One region of the Pseudoalteromonas sp. TB25 genome, then DNA from elsewhere that is predicted to be linked to it. Evidence: predicted binding sites of a transcription regulator. Region 1 holds the regulator's gene; each other region holds the start of a gene.
What was found. Region 1 encodes FliA, which starts transcription of late flagellar genes. Its sites were predicted from a motif close to CTAAAGNTNNNNNNNNNNNNGCCGATA; they were not measured.
Positions count from the first base shown of each region.

Region 2: L652_RS0105620 (VC2046/SO_2500 family protein) is a predicted target of FliA. The motif match lies at 1,005-1,031, and genes of this name have one in related genera.
Region 3: L652_RS0105535 (flagellin) is a predicted target of FliA. The motif match lies at 1,192-1,218, and genes of this name have one in related genera.
Region 4: L652_RS0103165 (DUF4402 domain-containing protein) is a predicted target of FliA. The motif match lies at 1,061-1,087, and genes of this name have one in related genera.

Region 1 is NZ_AUTI01000215.1:13,048-15,255, forward strand. Features, by position in the region: gene L652_RS0105710 (MinD/ParA family protein) at 1-683, shown strand, start outside; gene L652_RS0105715 (RNA polymerase sigma factor FliA) at 710-1,420, shown strand; gene cheY (chemotaxis response regulator CheY) at 1,461-1,844, shown strand; gene L652_RS0105725 (protein phosphatase CheZ) at 1,862-2,208, shown strand, end outside.
Region 2 is NZ_AUTI01000214.1:2,451-4,658, reverse strand. Features, by position in the region: gene L652_RS0105635 (SprT family zinc-dependent metalloprotease) at 1-631, shown strand, start outside; tRNA gene L652_RS0105630 (tRNA-Tyr) at 735-819, opposite strand; tRNA gene L652_RS0105625 (tRNA-Tyr) at 869-953, opposite strand; gene L652_RS0105620 (VC2046/SO_2500 family protein) at 1,066-1,593, shown strand; gene L652_RS0105615 (DUF6172 family protein) at 1,773-2,075, shown strand.
Region 3 is NZ_AUTI01000211.1:2,209-4,416, forward strand. Features, by position in the region: gene L652_RS0105530 (flagellin) at 292-1,110, shown strand; gene L652_RS0105535 (flagellin) at 1,303-2,118, shown strand; gene L652_RS0105540 (flagellar protein FlaG) at 2,194-2,208, shown strand, end outside.
Region 4 is NZ_AUTI01000147.1:8,405-10,612, reverse strand. Features, by position in the region: gene L652_RS0103170 (DUF4402 domain-containing protein) at 1-399, opposite strand, end outside; gene L652_RS0103165 (DUF4402 domain-containing protein) at 403-1,005, opposite strand; gene L652_RS0103160 (SPOR domain-containing protein) at 1,121-1,675, opposite strand; gene L652_RS0103155 (SPOR domain-containing protein) at 2,044-2,208, opposite strand, start outside.

The sequences.
Region 1 (2,208 bases):
CTGACTTGGGTTTAGCAAACTGTGATGTGATGCTTGGTTTACGTGTAGAGCGTAACTTGTCACATGTCTTGTCTGGTGAATGTGAGCTTGAAGAAATTTTAGTTGAAGGCCCTGCAGGAATTAAAATTGTACCCGCTACATCGGGTTCGCAAAGTATGGTTGAATTATCACCATCTGAGCATGCTGGGCTAATTCGTGCGTTTAGCGAATTGAATACCGAATTTGATATTTTAATTGTAGATACAGCTGCTGGTATTTCAGACATGGTACTGAGCTTCTCGCGTGCAGCGCAAGATGTAATGGTTGTTGTATGCGATGAGCCGACATCAATCACCGACGCTTACGCACTTATTAAAGTATTAAGTCGTGAACACGGCGTTTATAAATTTAAAATTGTTGCCAATATGGTGCGCAGTATGCGTGAAGGCACTGAATTGTTTGCAAAGCTATCTAAAGTTACCGACCGCTTTTTAGATGTATCAATGGAGCTAGTAGCAACGGTTCCTTATGATGAAAATATGCGCAAAGCAACACGTCGTCAAAAAGTAATAGTAGAGCTCTTTCCAAATTCGCCAGCCGCTCTTGCGTTTAAAACGCTGGCAACAAAAGCAGTTAAATGGCCAATACCCAACCAACCATCTGGGCATTTAGAGTTTTTCATTGAGAAACTAGTAAACGGTTAATTATGACAACACTGGTGAATAGAGCTATGGGATATCAATCAACACAAAATTTAAATGTGATTGTTGAGAAGCATGCATCACTTGTTAAAAAAGTGGCATGTCATCTAATTGCTCGATTACCACCTAGCGTTCAACTTGATGATTTAATTCAATCAGGAATGATAGGTTTAATAGAAGCTTCGAAAAACTTTGATGCAACAAAAGGCGCAAGCTTTGAAACTTTTGCAGGTATTCGTATTCGCGGTGCTATGCTTGACGAAATGCGCCGTGGTGATTGGGCTCCTCGTTCAGTTCACCGTAAAAACAGGCAAGTTGCAGAAGCAATTACTGAGCTCGAAAGTAGTCTGAACCGCGAACCAACGGACATAGAAGTTGCTGAAAAACTTGAAATTTCGCTCAATGAGTACCATCATATTTTAAATGATGCGAATACGAGCAAAATATTAGGCATTGAAGACCTTGGTGTAGATGAGGATGTTATTACTCCTGTAGGCCAAGATTTAGCACAAGATAAACCTTTTAATAATGTTAAAAATGATAGGTTTAATGAGTCTTTGCTAAGTGCAATTAAGTCATTACCAGAGCGTGATGCAATGGTGCTTTCTTTGTACTACAACGATGAAATGAATTTAAAAGAAATAGGACATATACTCGATGTAAGTGAATCGCGTGTAAGTCAGATACATGGTCAGGCGATGATTAAGCTTAAAGCTAAAATCAATGACTGGATAAATTAGTAGTAAGTAAACAAAGGTTAATACCTCACTGGGGGATGTTTTGGATAAAAACATGAAAATTCTTGTAGTTGATGATTTTTCAACGATGAGACGCATTATAAAAAACCTGTTACGTGACTTAGGTTTCACTAACGTTCAAGAAGCTGATGATGGGTCTACAGCTTTGCCTATGTTGCAAAATCAAGTGTTTGATTTTGTAGTTACGGATTGGAATATGCCTGGAATGCAGGGTATTGATCTTTTAAGAGCAATACGTGCAGACGATAAGTTAAAACATATCCCTGTATTAATGGTAACGGCAGAGGCTAAAAAAGAACAAATAATAGCTGCAGCGCAAGCTGGTGTTAATGGTTATATTGTTAAGCCATTTACGGCTGGAACATTAAAAACTAAATTAGAAAAAGTATTTGAACGCTTAGGCTAATGATGGGGGAGAGGCTTATGCCAGCACCAGCTGCGCCTCAAATAACGTTAGAACAAGCTCGTCAGCTCGTTGTTTTTTTAGAAAATGATGAGCAAGACAAAGCAAATCAGTTGATTTTAGAGGCTGCATCTAAAGAGCAGTCTGAATTATTTGCTGAAGTTGGAAAGTTGACTCGTCAACTGCACGAAGCCCTTAAAAGTTTTGAGCTTGATACTCGCTTAACTGATATAACGACAGATGCGATTCCAGATGCTAAAAAGCGGCTTAATTATGTTATAGAAATGACAGAAAATGCGGCTAATAAAACAATGGATGCAGTGGAGGCCAGTTTACCTATAGCCCAACAGTTAGCGGACGAAATATC
Region 2 (2,208 bases), on a different contig from region 1:
ACATAACAAGAAGGTGACTGTATATGCCCCTCAGTTTGTTAGTAATAAACACATTCAAGAATGGCTTTTTGATAAGCAGGTGTGGGTAAATGATCAATTAACTAAACAGCACAATATTGCTGATAGCAGACAGAACCCGCTCAAAGACAAACAAATTTTAATTTTTGATAGCATTGTAAATATAGAATTTAAGCAAGGTAATAAGTCCGAAGTAATAAGCTGTAACGACAGCTTGCTTATTACGCACTCTTCACGCGTTAAAAATACTTCGCAAAAATATCAGCAACTTCTTGAAGAATATTTAAAAGAGCAACTAACTGCATATATAGAAATGCGTTTAGCGTACTTCTGCGCACAAATGGGTGAAGAATTACCTACGAGTCTAAAAGTAGCTATTTATAAGCGTAAGTGGGGAAGTTGTAATAGTAAGCGAGAGCTAACATTTAATTTGCATTTAATTGGAGCGCCTTATCATGCTATTGATTATGTGATTGTCCACGAGTTAGCGCATTTACGTCACTTAAACCACAGTAAAGCTTTTTGGCAACACGTTGAGCGTTTTTTTCCTAATTATAAAGCATCATCAACATGGCTAAAGAAAAATAGCATGAGTTTACAATGGGTATTTTGAAGTTAACCTGAATATAGGAATATAGGAATATAGGAATATAGGAATATAGGAATATAGGAATATAGGAATATAGGAATATAGGAATATAGGAATAGTAGAGAAGTGGTGGAGGGAGCTGGATTCGAACCAGCGAAGGCTGAGCCGTCAGATTTACAGTCTGATCCCTTTGGCCGCTCGGGAACCCCTCCACACTAATTTTATTGCATTTGGCCCCACTTAACTTAGCGGTAAGAAAAGTGGTGGAGGGAGCTGGATTCGAACCAGCGAAGGCTGAGCCGTCAGATTTACAGTCTGATCCCTTTGGCCGCTCGGGAACCCCTCCAATGCAACGGCGCTGATAATAGCAAATTGCGTATTTAAGTAAAGAAAAAAGCTAAAGAAAATTGAAATAAAGCCGATAAATATCTATCAGTTACCACAATCGACTAAAGACTATGCAAATAGATGATTTGTTAATCACAGAGAGTCAGTTAAACAGTAGGCTCAATAATAGTGTGCATGAAAATCGCCGTGGCGAATTTTCTCTATTATTAGCGATGCTGTCACATGACGCACTTGACTTTAGCCAATTTCATTTACCAAAAACTGAAATAGATAATTTAGTTATAGAAGAAGAGGCATTAAGAAAGCAATTAGGCGCAGGTCCAAAGCAACTTTTAGCCCCTGATGAATACAATATGTTGGTTGGACAGTTTAATGCATCATTAATATCTCAAGAAGGAGAGCGCTGCGGTATGACAAGTATTAAGTTAAGACAGTGCTTAAAGCCTGAACCACTTGCGATTAGAAATGATGATAAGCATATTCCACTTAATATAATAGATAACTGTGAGCTTGCTGTCAGAAGAAGAATTAAAAGCGAACAAACACAACTTGCTAATCCTCCTATAGATGCAGCTGCTTTTTACGACAGCCTTAATAATGATGCAATACATCAACCACTTCAGCTTATTGCGGTGTGATATATGATTGTAATAATCATCAGTTAATATATGCTTTATAACGGGTCTGCTTTATATATTTGCTAATAATTGATTTAATGAAAAAAAAGCATCCAAAAATTAAATGCAATTGCTATAATGGCGTCAAATGGTATGACATGAAATGCCATTATCATTAAACCAAGGTAATTAGGAACGTAATGAAGAAAACATTCACGCTAAATCACGAGAAAATCAAATACCCTCGTATGGTTGATGCTGCAAAGCACGAAGTGAAAAAATATTTGAAAAGAGAGCGTAATAAAACGCTACCTGAAGATGCTGACTATTGGGCATTTGACTGTAAGTTTGGTAACACAGCTGAAGATGCGCAAGTTGTGCACGTTGCTGAATTAAGTAACCAAATTGGCGAAATTGAAAAGCAAGGTTTGACCTCTTTCTACGTAGAGATTTTAGCTCGACCTGCTCAACGTCAGCAATTAGATTTAGATGATGACGAATAATACTTAACTAAATTAAGTATTCAAAGTTATAAAATGAGCCCAAGTGGCTCATTTTTTGTTTTTATGCAATAAAGATTTACTAAAAAGCATTTTTATTAGTAACCAATAAGTAGAACCCCTGTTAATTAACATT
Region 3 (2,208 bases), on a different contig from region 1:
TTCCGTTATTAGAGTTATTAGCTTACTAAAAGGTAATAACTTGCCTCCTCGCATATAGAAATAAGTGAAAGTGAGCGGCAAAAATATGTCACTTACTAATAACTCCCTTATAAAAATATGTTAATTCAAATTCATTCTACTGCCTGTCCGGATATATCAATTAAAAACAGTTACTTAAGTTTTTTTGTTAGTTGGCATGACTCATGCATTTAAATTAACAAAGATAAACTACAAATAGTGGTTCCTGCTTAAAGCATATAGAACCGCACCTTAACACTAGGAGATGGTAAAATGGCCTTAACAGTAAACTCAAATATTGCTTCGATAAACTCTCAAAGAAATCTAGCAAACTCAACGAATGACCTTAGTACTTCGTTTGAAAGACTATCATCGGGTTTGCGTGTAAACAGCGCAAAAGATGATGCCGCTGGTTTGCAGATTGGTTCTCGTTTAACTACTCAGGTAAATGGCTTAAATCAGGCTGCTAGAAATGCAAACGACGGTATATCAATATCACAAACGGCTGAAGGAGCTTTAGATGAAACAACAAGTATGTTGCAACGTATGCGTGTTTTATCAATTCAATCAGCTAACGGTTCTAATAGCGATGATGATAGAGCTGCGCTGCAAAAAGAGTTCCTCCAATTAAAAGAAGAAATAGACAGAATAGCTGAGACAACGACATTTGGTGGAGTAAACGTTCTAAATGGTGAATACTCTGCTGAGTTTCAGGTTGGCGCAGATGCAAATCAAACTATTTCAGTTTCAATTGCTACAAGTATGGGGGCTACAGGACTGGGAGTTATAACACATACTATTTCGACAGCTGCCGGAGCACAAATAGCGATTGATAGTATAGATGACGCATTAAAAATTGTTAATGATGTTAGGGCTGATTTAGGTGCCAAACAAAATCGTTTTAGTTCTACAATTCGAAATTTAAGTAATGTTGCAGAGAACGTATCGGCTTCTAGATCGCGCATTATGGATGCCGATTTTGCTGCGGAAAGTGCTAGCTTGGCTCGAAATCAAGTATTGCAACAAGCATCAAGTACTATACTTGCTCAGGCAAATCAGCAGCCTCAGATTGCATTATCATTATTACAGTAACCATTGTCTTCTAATTAAAGCTAGGTTTTACCTAGCTTTAAAGCTTTAGAAGATAAAAATAAAAAATAAAGCTAAAAAACATTAAAGTAAATAAATCTAGCGCCGATAACTTAATTGAATCAGGAATCACAGAGCAAAATACGTTTAACGTTAAGCTTGATTCCCATCTAGTTAAATTATTAGGAGGCTATCATGGCTTTAAGCGTAAATACAAATGTAATGTCATTAAACTCACAACGTAACTTATCAAACTCTACAAACGATTTATCTACGTCATTCCAGCGTCTATCTTCTGGTTTACGTGTAAACAGCTCTGCTGATGATGCAGCTGGTTTACAAATAGGTTCTCGCTTAGAGTCTCAAATGAAAGGGTTAGACCAAGCGGCGCGTAATGCAAATGATGGTATTTCAATAGCTCAAACTGCTGAGGGAGCGTTAGATGAAACAACAAATATGTTACAACGTATGCGTGTATTGTCTATCCAATCAGCTAACGGCTCTAATAGCGCTGATGATAGAGCCTCTCTTCAAAAAGAGTTTACTCAATTAAATGAAGAAATCACTCGAGTTGCAAGTACTACAACATTTGCAGGTGTTAAAGTGTTAGATGGTAGTTATGGGGTTGAATTTCAAGTTGGAGCTGATGCAAGCCAAACTATTTCAGTTGCAATTGCTACAAGTATGGGAGCAAACGGATTAGGTACTGATACTTTGAGTATAGGTAATGCGTCTACTTCACAGCTTGCTATAGATGGTATAGACGCAGCTCTGAAAACGGTTAATGATGTACGAGCTGATCTAGGTGCAAAACAAAACCGTTTTAGCTCAACGATTCGCAATTTGTCTAATGTATCTGAAAATGTTGCAGCTTCACGATCTCGCATTATGGATGCTGATTTTGCAGCGGAAAGTGCCAGTCTTGCTCGAAACCAAGTTTTACAGCAGGCATCAAGCTCTATGTTAGCGCAAGCTAACCAACAACCACAGATTGCTTTGTCTCTTTTATAAAAAAAGCTTATTTAAGAAAAGCTTTGTATACTGGAGACATCTGGTAGACAAAGCTTTTTTTTTGGGAGAAATTAAATGGAGTCAAATAGC
Region 4 (2,208 bases), on a different contig from region 1:
ACGGCCACCTACTTTGAGTAAAAGATCTCCAAATTCATCGCTAGTTTGCGTGCTTGGTAAATCCACTAATACAACCGAAAACTTGGCACTATTAGCTCCAAGTACTTCACTTTGCAATGTAGAGTCACTCATTTTATTAAACGATATTTGAGTAAGCGGAGGTAAATCGGTAAATAAAAGTTCTGCGGGATTCCCCTCAGTTAATACGTAAATACTACCAAATGTGGTTATTTCACCATTGTGGTTAATCGTGATAGAGCTTAAAGTATTATTTTGAGGGATAACTAAAGTGCCAAAATTAAGCGCTTCTTGTTGTATGCTTGCGCTATAGGCTTGCTCGCTAAACATTAACGAAAGCCAAGCAGAAACATACAAAAAGCGCATTGTTTGTTTAAACACTAATTAATATGACACTTCAATATTAAAGCTACCAGAATACTCACCATCAGGGTAATCCACACTTGATGCGTTTGATGAAGTAGAAAGAGTCGCGCCTATATTAAATGATACAGCGCCATCAGCACCAGCTTGTAGGTTAGGAGTACCCTGCGTATAAAGCGCTCCTGAATTTGTTCCGCTCGTTATAAAGTAAGTCCAAGCATCTACAGTAAAATCAGGTTCATTTAAGCCTTGGCCAGCTAAGGGTAGTATCAAAGTATTTACTGGGTCGCTAATGGTTAAAATAGAGTTTGGTACTACATCTGACACACTGAAAGCACCCGCTTCACCACCTTCAATTATTGAGATACTCGCAGCGTTACCAGTTGGATTATCTTGTGAAGTAACAGGGCTCGCAGCTGGATCAGGATTAACTGTCAGCGTTGCTTGTTCGGCGCCTAATGGATCTGAAATAGCACGAATAGTACCAAAATTTAAATCGTTATCTTTTGTGAGTACTACAGCATTTTGTACTGTTACTTTCGCTTCAAATGACTCTGTAGCAGCATAAGTGCTAAACGAGCTGACCACGGTGGCTACAGCTAATGCAGATAAATAAAACTTCATGCTAAATCCTTATAAGAAAATGGGCTTTATCAAATATTTGCCCAACTATAGTTAGTATCGACTATTAGTACAAATACTTTAATACTATATAAGTTTAAAAGTCCTAATTTATTAATTATATTGGTTTTCCGACAAAAGCAGCAATATTACATACTTGATCAAGCTGATTAGCTAAATAACAAAACGCACTTACTTGAGCATCGTTTTTAAATGGACCTACACGTAATCCATACAAAGTCATATTATTATTTTTACGTTCAAACATAGTAAAATTAAATTGAGTAAATGCACTAGGGTATAATTGCTTAAGCCTTTCGACTCTTGCTCTAACAAGCTCTGGCTTTAAATACCAACCAAGCTGTGCTCCAATTTTAGTTTCATCTGTTAAGGTGAGTTCTGAGTTTTGTAAGTTTGGTGTTTTTACTTCGGGAGTGTTATTTAGTGCCGTCGGTTCCAAATTCTGTGAAGGCTGATTACCATAGGTGATATCGATTTTACTTTGCATGAGTAAAGGAGGGTTTTCAGTTAATTCACTTTGAGACGATAACGCCATAATTAATAGCTGTAAATCATCTTCCATAGCAGTTAAACGACCAATGCTTTCTTGCTGTACGTGCCACTGCGAAACATACTCTTTTACTTGTTTATCAGTTATTAAAGAATGCTGCACGCTCTCGTTATTTACAGTTGCGCTGCTGCATCCATATAAATAAAAAGATAAGAATAAAACTGATATTAAATGACAAGACTTCAAATACCGCATTGCAAAATGCACTCTACTAACCAAGATAATAAATCAAAGCAAATTTTGCGCCAATTTATAGCAACTTTTTAATTAAGTAGTCTATTTTGAAGTAAGAAAACCGAGTTGATAACAAAACAAAATTGCATTATTTAATTACTATCACTAATTATTGCTGTATTGCTCTAGCTACTGCCTCCGTGCACTCGTATATCAAAATTATTAGCGATAATTGCGTCAGGTTTAATCCCCAGATTGATTAGGTATTATTACAGATTGATATTACGTAATACGGGCTACAGCCTTACTGGCTTATCGGTGTAGTTACTTACTATGCAATCGAGTTTATATAACTTGAATACGTCACAGTCTGCTTTTGCATTTTTAAAGTTTTGGTAAGAGCCAAGTTTTAGCCTGTAAAACATTTTGTCGTTTATCTTGGCGGTTTCTACGTTAGTCAA